3 regions of the Terrisporobacter hibernicus genome follow, and region 2 is predicted to be linked to each of the others. Evidence: a T-box and tRNA genes for the amino acid it is inferred to sense, from the RefSeq annotation. Region 2 holds a T-box; the other regions hold tRNA genes.
What was found. A T-box is a leader RNA that pairs with one kind of tRNA and senses whether it is charged. The one in region 2 lies ahead of metG (methionine--tRNA ligase), so its partner is inferred to be a tRNA-Met.

Region 1 (4,672 bases), 1.6 Mb from region 2:
CCCAGTAGCTCATGATTTAGCTGTGGAAGAAGGATTATATGCCCATGCAAATGCGGCTAAAATAAGGATTAAATAGTACATAAATTTAGGAGGAATAATGGATAGTTTATTATGGGAAGAAGCTGTTAGATTTCATGGTCATGAATGTCCAGGGTTAGCTATTGGCATGAAAGCTTGTGAAGCAATAATGGGTAAAATGAATATAAAGTTAAATAAAGATGAAATTATATGTATAACAGAAAATAATACTTGTCCATTGGATGGAATAAAGTATGTCTTTGGATGCGACTATGATAAAAAGAACTTATTTTATAAAGAAAGTGGAGAATTGGCTTTTAATATTTTTAATATTAATAATAAGGATAGTTTAAGAATTATTTATAAAGGAAAAAATAATACTAACTCAAATGGTGAGTATACAAAATATATTTTAAATGAAAATGTAGATGAATTATTTGATTTTTCAAAAGTAAAATATAGTTTATAGTTAAAGCTCCTTTCTTTACAATGAAATCATTGTAAAGAAAGGAGCTTTTTTATTTGGTTAATAATATAATTGTAAAATTGCTTAATCAAAGAAGGAGGACAAGGGTTCTTCCCACCATGAAAATGACATGACAAAGTTTGAAGTTATTTCTTCTTTAACAGGACTAATTTCAAATAGGTAACTAAAACCAGGAGAAATAACTACGCCACCATTTTCATTGGAAATATGCATGTTATAAGGAGGGATAATTAAGTTTTGACCATAAATGCCATAAATTTTTTCAATGTCATTACCAAAGAATATTTTGCCAGTAGGCATACTACCACAAGAATTTGAATTTGTTATAGTTGTATTACTAGAACTTTCTAAATTTCCAATGACATCTTCTACGCAGTAATATATTTTAGATATAACTGGACTTGATGATAAATTGGAAATTACAGAACTTTTAACATAAATATTTACATTTGATTTTTTAGGGTTAGATAATAATAAATAAGCACAATCAAAAGTACTATTTCCACCACAATCCATTTCTTCACTAACTCCATTAAATAATGATAAGTTTTTGGTTTGAATATATCCATTGGAAATATCACAAGAGTAATTAATTGTTGATGGTATTTCCGAGTTATTAGTATTCTTAGATGGTTTAGATTTATTTATATATTGATTTTGAGTTATTTTCATTTTTATCACTCCTATTACGATCTTAAAAAAGTATATGAATTAATGTGAAAAACTATGAATATTTATAAGTGATGACTTTTTGTAATATTTATTGTATACAAATAATTAAAAAAATATTGAAATTGTGTACAAAATGGTGTACTATAAAAATGTAGTGTACACTATATATAATAAATATAACACACTAAATAAACTATTTATCAAAAAATGACACATTTAATATACATTATATTAATGGTGATTTTAAAATTCTTTAGAGAGCTAAAGAAAAAGACATGAAAATAAATATATAGTGTACCCTAAATAATTATAAATGATATGTGGGAGGAATAGACTTGAAAATAAAAGTAGGAATTAACGGTTTTGGAAGAATAGGTAGAAATGTGCTTAGAATAGTAGAGGAAATGCCAAAAGATAGCTACGAAATAGTGGCTATAAATGCAAGAGCAGAAGCAGACACTTTAGCACATTTATTTAAATATGATTCTTGTTATGGAATATTTAAAGGTGATGTAGAAGTTAAAGATGAAGAAACAATTGCTATAAATAATAACGATATAAAAATACTTAGATATGGCGATCCAAGTCAAATTCCATGGAAAGAGTTGGGAGTAGACTTAGTAATAGAATCTACAGGTAAATTTGTAAAAAGAGAAGATTGTATGAAGCATATTGAAGCTGGAGCAAAAAAAGTTATAATAAGTGCACCTGGTAAAAATGAAGATAAGACGATTGTTATGGGCGTAAATGAAAATGAATATGATGAAAACATTCATAACATAATATCAAATGCTTCTTGCACAACTAACTGTTTAGCACCATTTGCAAAAGTATTAGACCAAGAATTTGGTATAGAAGAAGGACTAATGACTACTATACACGCATACACAAATGACCAAAGAATTTTAGACAAAACACATAAGGATTTAAGAAGAGCAAGAGCTGCTGGAGAATCAATGATACCTACGACAACAGGAGCTGCAAAAGCAGTTGCCAAAGTTTTACCACAGTTAAATGGAAAGTTAAATGGATTTGCTGTAAGAGTTCCAACACCAACTGTTTCACTTGTAGACTTAGTTTGTATATTAAAGAAAGATGCTACTGTTGAAGAAATAAATGCAGCATTTAAAAAAGCATCAGAAAATGAAATGAATGGAATTTTAGGATATAGTGAAGAACCATTAGTTTCAATAGATTATAGAGGAGATGCACGTTCATCAATTATAGATGGATTATCAACTATGGCAATGGGAAGTAGAATGTTTAAAGTTGTTTCATGGTATGATAATGAGTGGGGATACTCTTCAAGAACAGTGGATTTAGTTGATTTTATTGCTACTAAAATGAAAGCTTTAGAAAGTAATATTTAATAATTAAATAAATTGAAAAAGACATCTGTATACAGATGTCTTTTTATATAAAAATATTGAAAATAAAAAAATCCTTACTTTATCCGATCAAGTAAGGATTCTAAAATATATTATAAAAAGGGGTTTATTAGGGAATATATTTTATTTGGGGAGTAATCAGTTATTGGGGAAATAACTGCTTATTTATAATAACAAAGTTCGACAAATGTTGCAAGCTTTTTTTGAAAAAAATGAAAAATTTAATATTAAATAATATATAAAAAATAATAATTATAAAATATCTACTTTATGGTTATACTTATAAAAGTAAGTATTTATTATTAAATAAAAAGTTTCGTATATAATAAATAGGGTTGTTATATTATGCTTATTATGTTATCCTATAATAGAACAGAAAATAATGACGCGGAGTGGAGCAGTTGGCAGCTCGTTGGGCTCATAACCCAAAGGTCATAGGTTCAAGTCCTATCTCCGCAACCAATATACAAATATAAAACTCTTATATCTTTTGGTATAAGAGTTTTTTTATGGAGGAAATATGAATAACAATAAAAAATTAGATACATCTCTTAAGTACAATAAAACATCTAAAATGAATAAAAATTTCATGTATCAAGATTTAAAAAGAAGTAATTGCTACAATTGTGATTTTTCAAAATCAAACTTCAACTTCACAAGTTTAAGAGGGGCTCATTTTAAATCTTGCAACTTCTATGGGTGCACATTTAAGTCTTCAGAGTTTGTAGGAAGTAATTTAAAAGGAAGTAAATTTATAAAAGCTAAGTTTGAAGACACTATATTTGAAGGTGCAAAATTAGAAAATGTTGATTTTTCTGGAGCAAGTTTCAAAAATGTTATATTTGTAGATTCTGATTTAAGCAAAGCAATAAATCTTAATTACATAGAAGATGAAGTAAGAATATATAACGATATGCCAGAGTTAGAAATAAGTGATGATTTAAAAAAAGCTATAGAAAAAGCCATGGAAAATAAGTGTGTGAAAAAATCAAGAACTCTTGATACAAAGGACGGAGGTATCAATACAATAAGTATAATGATACTTTTAGAAAAATTTAGAGAAAAAAGACTTATAGAAGGTTTAGGAATCTTAAGTGAAAAAGTTGATAGAGAGTTCTGTACTTTAAGTTATATTATAAAAAGTTTACAAAGTTACAAAGATCAAGGGATTTTATAAGTTTGTATAATTAAGAAAAAGCCTTAGATTGTGGAAAATCTAAGGCTTTTTTTATTTGTAAGTATTTTATTTTTCAAACTTGATAATTTAATTTGATATAGTTACACTTTATATTTCATTTACACCTAGTATTACGCTTAAATTACCGCAAGTATAAGCTTTTAATAAGGAAGAATATTCTTATAATAGATTAACTATTTAACAAACCTGACATTTCACTACAATATATTAATTATAGTATATTAAAATTATAAATGCTGATTTTAGTCAGATAACTCTATTGATACTTTTAATAATTGCATATTTTCACTTGGTGTAGTAAGTGCATCTAATAAAGTTTTTACATAAGAATAATTTCCGATTTTTAAATTGTTATCACTTATATATGAAATCATTTTATCGTAGGTAGATTCTATATTATTAAAGGAGCCTTGGTGATATGAAATTAAATATTTACCAGATTTTTTTATAAATAATCTGGATTTAGGTATTTCAATTTCACAATTAAATAAAAAATTTTCGGGAATAAAGGTAAAATTATCATTTGTTTTTTCTATACTTATTAAAGTTGATAAAGAATCTTTAAAGCTATAATTATTTATAAACTGATTGAAATTATTTTTAACCATATAAAATAAGTTTTTATCAGTATCACTCTTTAAAGATTTACTTAAAAATAATTTTTCCTCTTCTTCATATTCTACTTTTATTTCTTTATTATTTATGGAAAAAGCATAATCTATTTTTTCTATTCTTGATTTTAGCATGTTCTGTAATTCTTTAATTCTATTTATTTCTTCATCTAACTCTTCTATTCTATTTTCAAATAAACTTTTTACCTTTTGTGGTGTTCTATTATTTAAAAATAAATTAATTTCATTTAAGGACATATTCATTTCTTTCATTACACTAATAAAGTAAAAAAGATTT
Region 2 (4,672 bases):
ACCATTTAGCTATTCCTGATACTATTTGTCTAGTTTCTGGTCCTAATTTAACTTGAGAAACTAAAAGTCTGTCAGCTTTAGGATGTTTTTCACAAGATAATATTTTACCAACTCTTAATTCTACTTTGTCTAATTCTTCTATTCCTATGAATTCTTTGTGCTCTAATGGAGCTACTTCTTCTACTGTTTCTGTTTTTTCTGCAAATAATTCTTCCAATTCTGCTACCTCTTTCTCGATGTCTAGTCTTGGGAATAAAGCTTGACCTTTGTGTACTTTTGTTCCTGGTTTAATTAAGCCAAATGTATTAGTACTTTCCCAATTTGTTAATTCTTCTTGTCCTGCTATTCCTATTTGGTCATATATTTTGTTAGCAGTTGTTTTCATTATAGGGTTTATTAATGTAGCTATTATTCTTATAGATTCACATAAGTTGTATAATACTGCATCTAATTTACCTTTGTTAGCTTCGTCTTTTGCTAAAGCCCATGGCATAGTTTCGTCAATGTATTTGTTAGTTCTTCTTACTAATTTCCATGCACCTTCTAATGCTTCATGGAATTGCATTTTGTTCATTTGAGTTTCAAATATTTCTCTTGATAATTTAGCTTGTTCTTTTAGGCTTGAGTCAAATTCAGTAGATTCTATCGCCTCTGGTATTATACCATCGTTGTATTTTTCTACCATTGATACAGTTCTACTCACTAGGTTTCCTAAATCATTAGCAAGATCTGTATTTATTCTTGTTACAAAGTTTCTATGAGTGTAACTTCCATCTTGTCCGAAAGCAAATTCTCTAAGCAAGAAATATTTAAGTGTATCTATTCCATATCTTTCAATCATTGGCTCTGGATATACTATATTTCCTTTTGACTTACTCATTTTATCATTTCCGAATAATATCCATCCATGGCCATATACTTGCTGTGGTACTGGTAAATCTAGTGCCATTAATAATGCTGGCCATATTATTGTATGGAATCTCATGATTTCTTTACCAACAACTTGGATATTTGCTGGCCAGTACTTTTTCATTTCAGAATCATTTTCTGATAAATATCCTAATGCTGTGATGTAGTTACATAAAGCATCTACCCAAACATATATTACGTGTTTCTCATCAAAAGGAACTTTTATACCCCAGTCAAATGTAGTTCTAGTTACACATAAATCTTCTAGTCCTTTATCTAAGAAGTTAGCAACCATTTCATTTTTTCTTGATTCTGGGAAACAGAAGTTAGGATTTTGGAATAATTCTCTTAATCTATCTTCATATTTAGATAATTTAAAGAAGTAAGCTTCTTCTTTAGCTAAATAAGTTTCTCTACCACAGTCTGGGCATTTATCTCCTTCTAATAATTGAGATTCCGTCCAGAAACTTTCACATGGAGTACAGTATCTTCCTTCATATTCACCTTTGTATATGTCACCTTGTTCATATAATTTAGTGAATATTTTTTGTATTATAACCTTATGTCTGTCTTCTGTAGTTCTTATAAAATCATCATAAGATATGTCCATAGTCTTCCATAGGTCTTTTATTCCAGCTATCATTCCATCTAAGTATTCTATTTCACTTACACCTTGTTCTATAGCTTTCTTTTGGATTTTTTCACCGTGCTCATCTGTTCCTGTTAAGAATTTTACATCATAACCACAGAATCTTTTAAATCTAGCCATAGCATCAGTTGCTACAGTAGTATAAGTATGACCTATGTGTAATCTACCACTTGGATAGTATATAGGCGTAGTTATATAAAATGTTGGTTTAGTCATTTTTGTTTCCTCCTCTTGTACATTATTTTTATAAATAAAAAACTCGCCACTATGGAGTCCATAGGGGCGAGATTATTCGCGGTACCACCCTAATTTATTTATCATGAAAAATTCACGTTGCTTAAAAACACTATTTTCACAATAGATATCTTAGTAGACTGTAACATGTCTAAATGTTTTATCCTAAATTATTTCGGATAAAAAGCTCCAAGGCCATCTTCAGTAATTCTTTTAGCACTAGCTTCCACCTAACCTAGCTCTCTGTAGAAAAAATCCTTACTTACTCTTCTCTTCTCAGCTTTTATTATATATGTTTTTAAATATGTATTAAATATTATTCTCAAAATCAAAGTTTTGATACAAATATTAATCAATTCTTTTGAGCAACGGTTTTATTCGAAGCTATAACAAGGATATATCACTTAAGATTTGACCCTTGCAAATTTTTAATACTATGTTTCTAATTTTAGTAAATTTATATTTTATTGTCAACAATTATCCTCTATTTAAGTAAAATTTTCCTTTCCTCATATCGACAATGAGTTGCCTTCTCTATCGCTTTTGTCAACTCCATTGCTGAAATTTTATTATAATATTAAATAACAAATATACACAGAAGCTAACACACCTGCTATATGACATAATAATGCACAAAATAAAGTATATCCTGTATCTTTTATTTTCAAACTACCATAATAAATTGCCATTGTATAAAAAATTGTTTCTGACGCTCCAACCATAGTAGATCCCATTTGTTCTGTAAGAGAATCAATTCCGACCCTTTGGATTAATTCCGCATACACTCCTAAGGCCCCACTTCCAGACAAGGGTTTTACAATTATAAGGCCTATTAATTCCTTTGGTATATTTAATAGTTGAGCTACAGGTGAAAATATGTACTCCAAAACTTCTATTCCTCTTCCTGATTTAAAAATTCCTATAGCTAAAAATATTCCTATTATATAGGGCAATATGTTCCATGCAGTTTTTAATCCCTCTATAGCTCCATTTATAAAACTTTCATATATATCTATGTTTTGTTTCTTACCATAGATAACAATAAATAAAATTATTACAGGTATTGCTACATTAGAAAAATAATCTAGCATTATTTATACCTCCTTTGTAATAATTTACAACCTACAACTCCTACTATTGTAGATATAATTGTAGCAAATAAAGTGGTTAAAATTATAGAATTAGGATTTGTACTGCCTGCATCCATTCTTATTTTTAACATAGTAAAAGGAATTAACTGTATGGATGAGATATTAATGACTAGAAACATTATCATATCAGGAGAGGCCTTTTTCTTATTTGCATTTAATGTTTGCAGTTCACTCATGGCTTTTAGTCCAAAGGCTGTTGCTCCGTTTCCTGCCCCCAACATATTTAACACCATGTTCATAATCATATAAGACATGGCTTTGTGATTTTTCGGAACAGTAGGAAATAACTTTTTCATTAAAGGACTCATTTTATCCGCTATTTTATCTATTAATCCCGAGTCTTTTGCAATATTCATTATACCCATCCAAAGTGCCATTACACTGGCCAATGTTATGGCGAATTCAATAGCCCTTGTTCCCTCATTTAGTATTGCTTGATTTGTTTGAGGTAAATTGTTAAAACATATACTCCCAACTATACCTAGGACTATCATATAAAACCATAATTTATTAATATAAATCCTCCTCCTTTAAACCATTTTATGATGTATACTTAAAATAAATGATGTCTTATTTTATAATACTCTACATATACTTTATGCTTGAAAGTTGAGGTATATTATGTTTTAGTATAAGTATAAGGTTTTTTAATTTATTTAAATGTTTAAGGAGAAATACCATGAGAAATTTAACACTTCTTACTGATTTGTATCAATTAACTATGTTAAATGGATACTACGAGAAGAATATTCATGAAGACATAGTAGTATTTGATATGTTCTTCAGAAAAAACGCTTGTAATGGTGGGTATACTATTATTTGCGGTATAGAACAATTAGTAGAATACATAAATAATCTTCATTTTTCAGATGATGACTTAAAATACTTAAAAAGCCTAGATTTATTTTCTGATAAATTCTTAGACTTTTTAAAAGATTTTAAATTTACTGGGGATATATATGCTGTGGAAGAAGGGACTATAATGTTCCCAAAAGAACCTGTAATAACAGTTAAAGCACCGTTATATCAAGCTCAATTAATAGAAACTGCTTTGCTTACAATAGTGAATTTCCAATCACTAATTGCTACTAAAGCTTCTAGAGTTTGTTATTCTGCTGCAGGGGATCCTGTTTTTGAGTTCGGTCTTAGACGTGCTCAAGGACCAGATGCAGGTACTTATGGAGCAAGAGCTGCCGTAATAGGCGGATGTAGCGGAACTGCTAATGTATTAGCTGGGAAAATGTTTAACATACCTGTTATTGGTACTCAAGCTCACAGTTGGGTTCAAAAATTTGACAATGAATTAGAATCTTTCCGTGCTTACGCGGATGTTTACCCAGATAAATGTTTATTGTTAGTTGATACATATGATGTCTTGAAAAGTGGCGTTCCAAATGCTATAAAAGTGTTTGATGAACTAAAAGCTAAAGGCCATAAACCAATGGGAATTAGAATAGATTCCGGTGATTTACAATACTTATCCGTTGAAGCCAAAAAATTATTTGAAGAAGCAGGTTATACTGATTTATCATATACTGCTTCCAATGATTTAGATGAGTATACTATTGCCAGCTTAAAGTCAAGTGGTGCAGCAATAAACTCTTGGGGCGTTGGTACAAAATTAATTACATCGGCTGAATCTCCATCTTTAGGAGGAGTTTATAAACTGGCTGGTTCTTATGATGGTGACACACTAGTTCCTAAAATTAAAGTTTCTGAAGAGCCAGAA
Region 3 (4,672 bases), 1.4 Mb from region 2:
ATATTATTTTATTTATAGAAGTTTGTAAAGAGAGACTGGAGGATATATTATGAAATATGAAGTTATATTATTTGATGCAGATGAAACATTATACGATTTTAAAAAATCTGAAAGAGAAGCATTTAAAAACACAATGATTAAGTTTAACATAAAATATGATGAAGCTTATCATTTAAAAATTTATCAAGAAATAAATACTGTTTTGTGGAAAGAATTTGAACAAGGACTTATTACACAAGAAAAATTAAAGGTAGAAAGATTTAAAAGATTATCAGATAGATTAAAGGTAAGTTTTGATGAAACTAACTTTGCAAAATTATATATGGAGTATTTAGCTGATGCATCATTTTTATATGATGATAGTATGGAGCTTATAGAAACTCTAAACAAATCTTACAGACTTGCTATAGTAACTAATGGTCTTACATTAGTTCAAGATAAAAGAATAAGAAAATCAGTTATATCAAAATTTTTTGAGACTATAGTAATATCTGAAGAAATATTAATATCAAAACCAAATCCTAAGATTTTTGAACATACCTTAAACCATATAAATTTCTTTGATAAAAGCAAAGTTTTGATAGTAGGGGATAGTTTAAGTTCTGATATACAAGGCGGTATAAACTTCGGTATAGATACCTGTTGGTATAATCCTAACAAGATTATAAATGAAACTTCAATAAAACCTACCTATGAGGTTTCTAATTTTGGTGAGCTTAAGTCTTTGCTACTTAATTAATAAAAACATTTATAAATAATAGTAAAAAGATATAGAGTTAAATCTAATTCTATATCTTTTTAAATATTTGATAAACAGCTTGTCAATTCCATCATAATATCAATATATGTATTTTTATCTATCTTTCTATAACACTTTTTTACATAATTTCTTATTTCTTCTTTATTAGAACAAGCTTTAGCACTTTGGTTAACTAAAATATTCCACGGATAACAATTAAAAATTTTATCTGCTCCATTAATACATTCTTTTTATCTACCTCATTCACCCCATATTTACTTGGCACAGCCCTTATTTCATTTATACAATGGGATGACATAAACATGGTAATAGTAAGATCTTTATCTAATCGTTTATTTCAATCAAATCTATTGGAAATACATCGAATATTTTTTGACCTAGTAAATATTTATTATTAAACCTTATCACCCAGGACTTAATTATATTTAAAGGTACACAAAAGGGTACCTTGCATTCTTGATACATTTTTATTGTATCTAAGAAAAATGCTTTTTCCTCTTGAGACAAATCATCTGAGAAGTACCCAAATAAATGTAAGAGCATATTAATATTTTTCCCAATATTAGACTTGTTTGCTAATGCTTTTGATAAAATATTATTATATATTTCTAAATCTGCTTCTATAGTGTCTTTTTTTATATTAGCAACAATTCTTCCTAATTCTTTTTGCTTAGAGGGGCTGTATTGCATAAGTAAATATTTGTAATTTGACTGAAAATCTATAATAGATTTAATACTTTTTTCCTTTGCCATATTTTCGAAATCAAAACTCGTAAATACTCTAGTTAAAAAGTGTTCTTTAATATCTGAATTTAATAATCTCCCTTCACTTTCTATAGGTATATTATTAAATTCATCTAATATTTTTTGAGCAAATATGCCACTTGATTTTTTAGGTAGGGGTGGAACTTTTCCAAAATCTTTATATACCTTAGAATCTTTTATTCCACATGATGGTGATTTACTTTTAAGTATAATTCCATTAATATTTTTCCCCTTTATACTTTTTATGAATTCATCAGAAAAACTTATTACTTTTTGCGTGTAATCTTCCCCTGTTTTAGAATTTACTAAGTATTTTCTATTATTATCTTCTACTATCCTTAACACTTCTCTAGGACAAGATAATCCTATTTCCATTTCAGGACATATAGGTATAAAATCCACATAATTTTTTAATTTACTAATAAATTGATTTCTCATCATTTTTCCATCATACCTACATGCTTCATGCTCTATACATTTGCTTATTAATATAGTTGGCTTGTTTTTTTCTATCATATTTATTAACTACTAATTAATTAAATTTTTGTATGAGATTTATACGTTTATCTAGTAGCTTACCTCCCTTTATAACTTTATTTTATCATATTAATATATACCCTGGTTTATTTTGTATCTAAAACTGTACTCCCTTACTTGTGATACGATTAACCACACCGTAAGTAAAAAAGCCTAGAGTTCCCCATTAGCACTATAACTAGTAATATTTAAATTTCAAATTTTGATTATATACATTGTTTTTTCAAACTAAAAAAGAGAGTCTTAGGCTAAAACTCTCTTTCTTAATAATATATTAAATTTATAAATTTACTCAAATTTAAACGTTTTTAGGTCTTAAGTCTGATTGACTTAGATGCTTTCTTATTACATATGTTGTTCCATCTTTTTTTAACTCTGCTTCATATGAATATCCATACTTTTCTATTTCATAATAATCTAGTATTTTAACTGCATCTCCTGCTTTTAAAGAAATATTCTTTGTGTTAGTTTCACTTCCATCTATATGTGCCTTTATCCTTCTATTTTTTGCAAGATAGGCTATATCATTTATTTCAAATTCTCTTTTTATCATAAAATCTCCTTAAAATATATTTATAAAATTTCTTGAACTCTACCAACTATGCCGCTTTCAAGCATAACCTTGATTCCATGGGGATGAGTTTTAGAATTTGTAAGTATTCTAGATACTACACCCTCTGTTAATTTTCCAGTTCTTTGATCTTGCTTTTGAACTACTAATACTTTACTTCCTATTTTTATATTATCTCTATTTTGTCCATTCATATTAATTTCCTCTTTTTATCTAAAAATTCGCTTCGTTATATTTTAAAAAAACTCTTATATCAAGTGATATAAGAGTTTTATATTCATAGTATTAATTGGTTGCGGAGACAGGACTCGAACCTGTGACCTTTGGGTTATGAGCCCAACGAGCTGCCAACTGCTCCACTCCGCGCTGTTATTTGATTTATGTATTAACTATAACATATATAATATAATATAACAACCCATTATTAAATTTGTTCATCAAAACTGCCTTATTAATTAGAATTTATTGCGTAATACATTAATATTGTGAATCTAAATCTTTTCTTTAAATATGTAAATTAATATTTTTTTCAAACTCTTTAATCTTATTCAATAATCTATATTCAGTATGTTTTTTAAAGAAAATCATAATTCCTAGGTAAAAAAACAAAATCTCAATCATTAGATATATATTAAAAATCAACATAAGGCAAAAAGCAAATACCAAAACAGTAAAGAATCTCACATATAAACTACTTTTAAAGTGACCTGAAATATAGGATTTAGAATCCTTTTCAAATATTTCTCCTTCAAAACTATGTATATCCACAACTCCTTTACCCATGATAGAATAGGTACCTGGTGTATAATTTGTATATAACATAAATTTTATCTTGTTATTAATTCTCCTGCACAATAAGTTTGTATTAGTAGAATTATCTGCATTTACAACTTTTAATTTATCTAGCTTAGTAATTAGGATATATTTAGAACAATTAAAGTTAAAAGTATAATTCCTTTTATTCATAAGATCCCCCTTTTATTGACTTCCATTTTGATTTTTATGTTAATAATTATATGGCTTTGTTTTAAAATAGTGTTGAAATTAGTATAACATAATAGGATGTCCATTTGGACATCCTATTTGAATCGCAATATATAACAATTGTTCATTTAATCTGCCTTACAAATTGGAGTTTATTGAACTAATAACCAAACTCACCTTCTAAAAATATAACCTTTATTCTATCCTTTACAAATTGTCTTGTAATACATACAAAAGCATTGCATATTCGCTCCTTACTCTTACAATTTATGCATTTACCAAGCTTTACACATGGTGTATTCTTACCCAACCTTTTTGCATCTAATGGTGCTGCTATCTGTCGAACTCTCTGTATGGCTTCTTCTGAATCGGAAACAATCTTGTTTGTCCCTACTACCAGTATGACTTGTTCTGGTCCATAAATAATTGGAGCAACCCTACTTCCATTTCCATCAATAAAATATAAACTACCGTCCTGTGTTATAGCATTGACACCAGATATAAAGGTGTGTGCTCTGAAATTTTGCAAATACATTTCTCTTTTATCTATTGATGTTAGTTCCGGGTCATGTTTATCTAAAAAACGGTAATTACCATTTCTTATAAATTCAAAAACCTTAGTTTCTTCCAGTGTTACAGAATCTCCACAACCGATTATTTCACCCTCATTTAGCAGAGATTGAACAGTTTCTATTAGTTGTTCGGCATCCTTAACATAATATCCAGCTATATTATTTTGATTAAGATTCTTTATTGTAACATTAACTATTTCTTCCATTGTTAGATACCTCTACTTCCTCTACAAATTTCTATTTACCTAAGTCATATCAAAATTAAATTTACTTCTCAATAAATTAATTTGAGAACCTAATATTTTATTAGGCTAAACCTAAAATTCAAATATAAATAATTTTTCAATAGGAGTATTTAATTCCTTTGAAATTCTAACAGCTAATTCAAGTGAAGGATTGTATTTTCCATTTTCTAAACGGGCTATAGTTTCTCTTCTAACATTTACCTTCTTAGCTAACTCCTCTTGAGTTAATTCATTAAAC

Region 1: it encodes a tRNA-Met, which carries the amino acid that the T-box ahead of metG (methionine--tRNA ligase) is inferred to sense. The anticodon was not compared.
Region 3: it encodes a tRNA-Met, which carries the amino acid that the T-box ahead of metG (methionine--tRNA ligase) is inferred to sense. The anticodon was not compared.

Annotation. Positions count from the first base shown of each region.
Region 1 is NZ_CP081135.1:164,720-169,391, reverse strand. It holds gene hisD (histidinol dehydrogenase) at 1-76, shown strand, start outside; gene JW646_RS00815 (formylmethanofuran dehydrogenase subunit E family protein) at 98-487, shown strand; gene JW646_RS00810 (DUF6143 family protein) at 569-1,177, opposite strand; gene gap (type I glyceraldehyde-3-phosphate dehydrogenase) at 1,513-2,547, shown strand; tRNA gene JW646_RS00800 (tRNA-Met) at 2,952-3,027, shown strand; gene JW646_RS00795 (pentapeptide repeat-containing protein) at 3,086-3,742, shown strand; gene JW646_RS00790 (MerR family transcriptional regulator) at 4,006-4,672, opposite strand, start outside.
Region 2 is NZ_CP081135.1:1,746,460-1,751,131, forward strand. It holds gene metG (methionine--tRNA ligase) at 1-1,810, opposite strand, end outside; T-box leader at 1,834-2,079, opposite strand; gene JW646_RS08455 (spore maturation protein) at 2,362-2,883, opposite strand; gene JW646_RS08460 (nucleoside recognition domain-containing protein) at 2,883-3,437, opposite strand; gene JW646_RS08465 (nicotinate phosphoribosyltransferase) at 3,623-4,672, shown strand, end outside.
Region 3 is NZ_CP081135.1:329,813-334,484, forward strand. It holds gene JW646_RS01630 (YjjG family noncanonical pyrimidine nucleotidase) at 50-739, shown strand; gene JW646_RS01635 (YbgA family protein) at 1,085-2,041, opposite strand; gene JW646_RS01640 (hypothetical protein) at 2,361-2,615, opposite strand; gene JW646_RS01645 (YwbE family protein) at 2,636-2,827, opposite strand; tRNA gene JW646_RS01650 (tRNA-Met) at 2,924-2,999, opposite strand; gene JW646_RS01655 (hypothetical protein) at 3,138-3,599, opposite strand; gene JW646_RS01660 (lactate utilization protein) at 3,778-4,395, opposite strand; gene JW646_RS01665 (helix-turn-helix transcriptional regulator) at 4,507-4,672, opposite strand, start outside.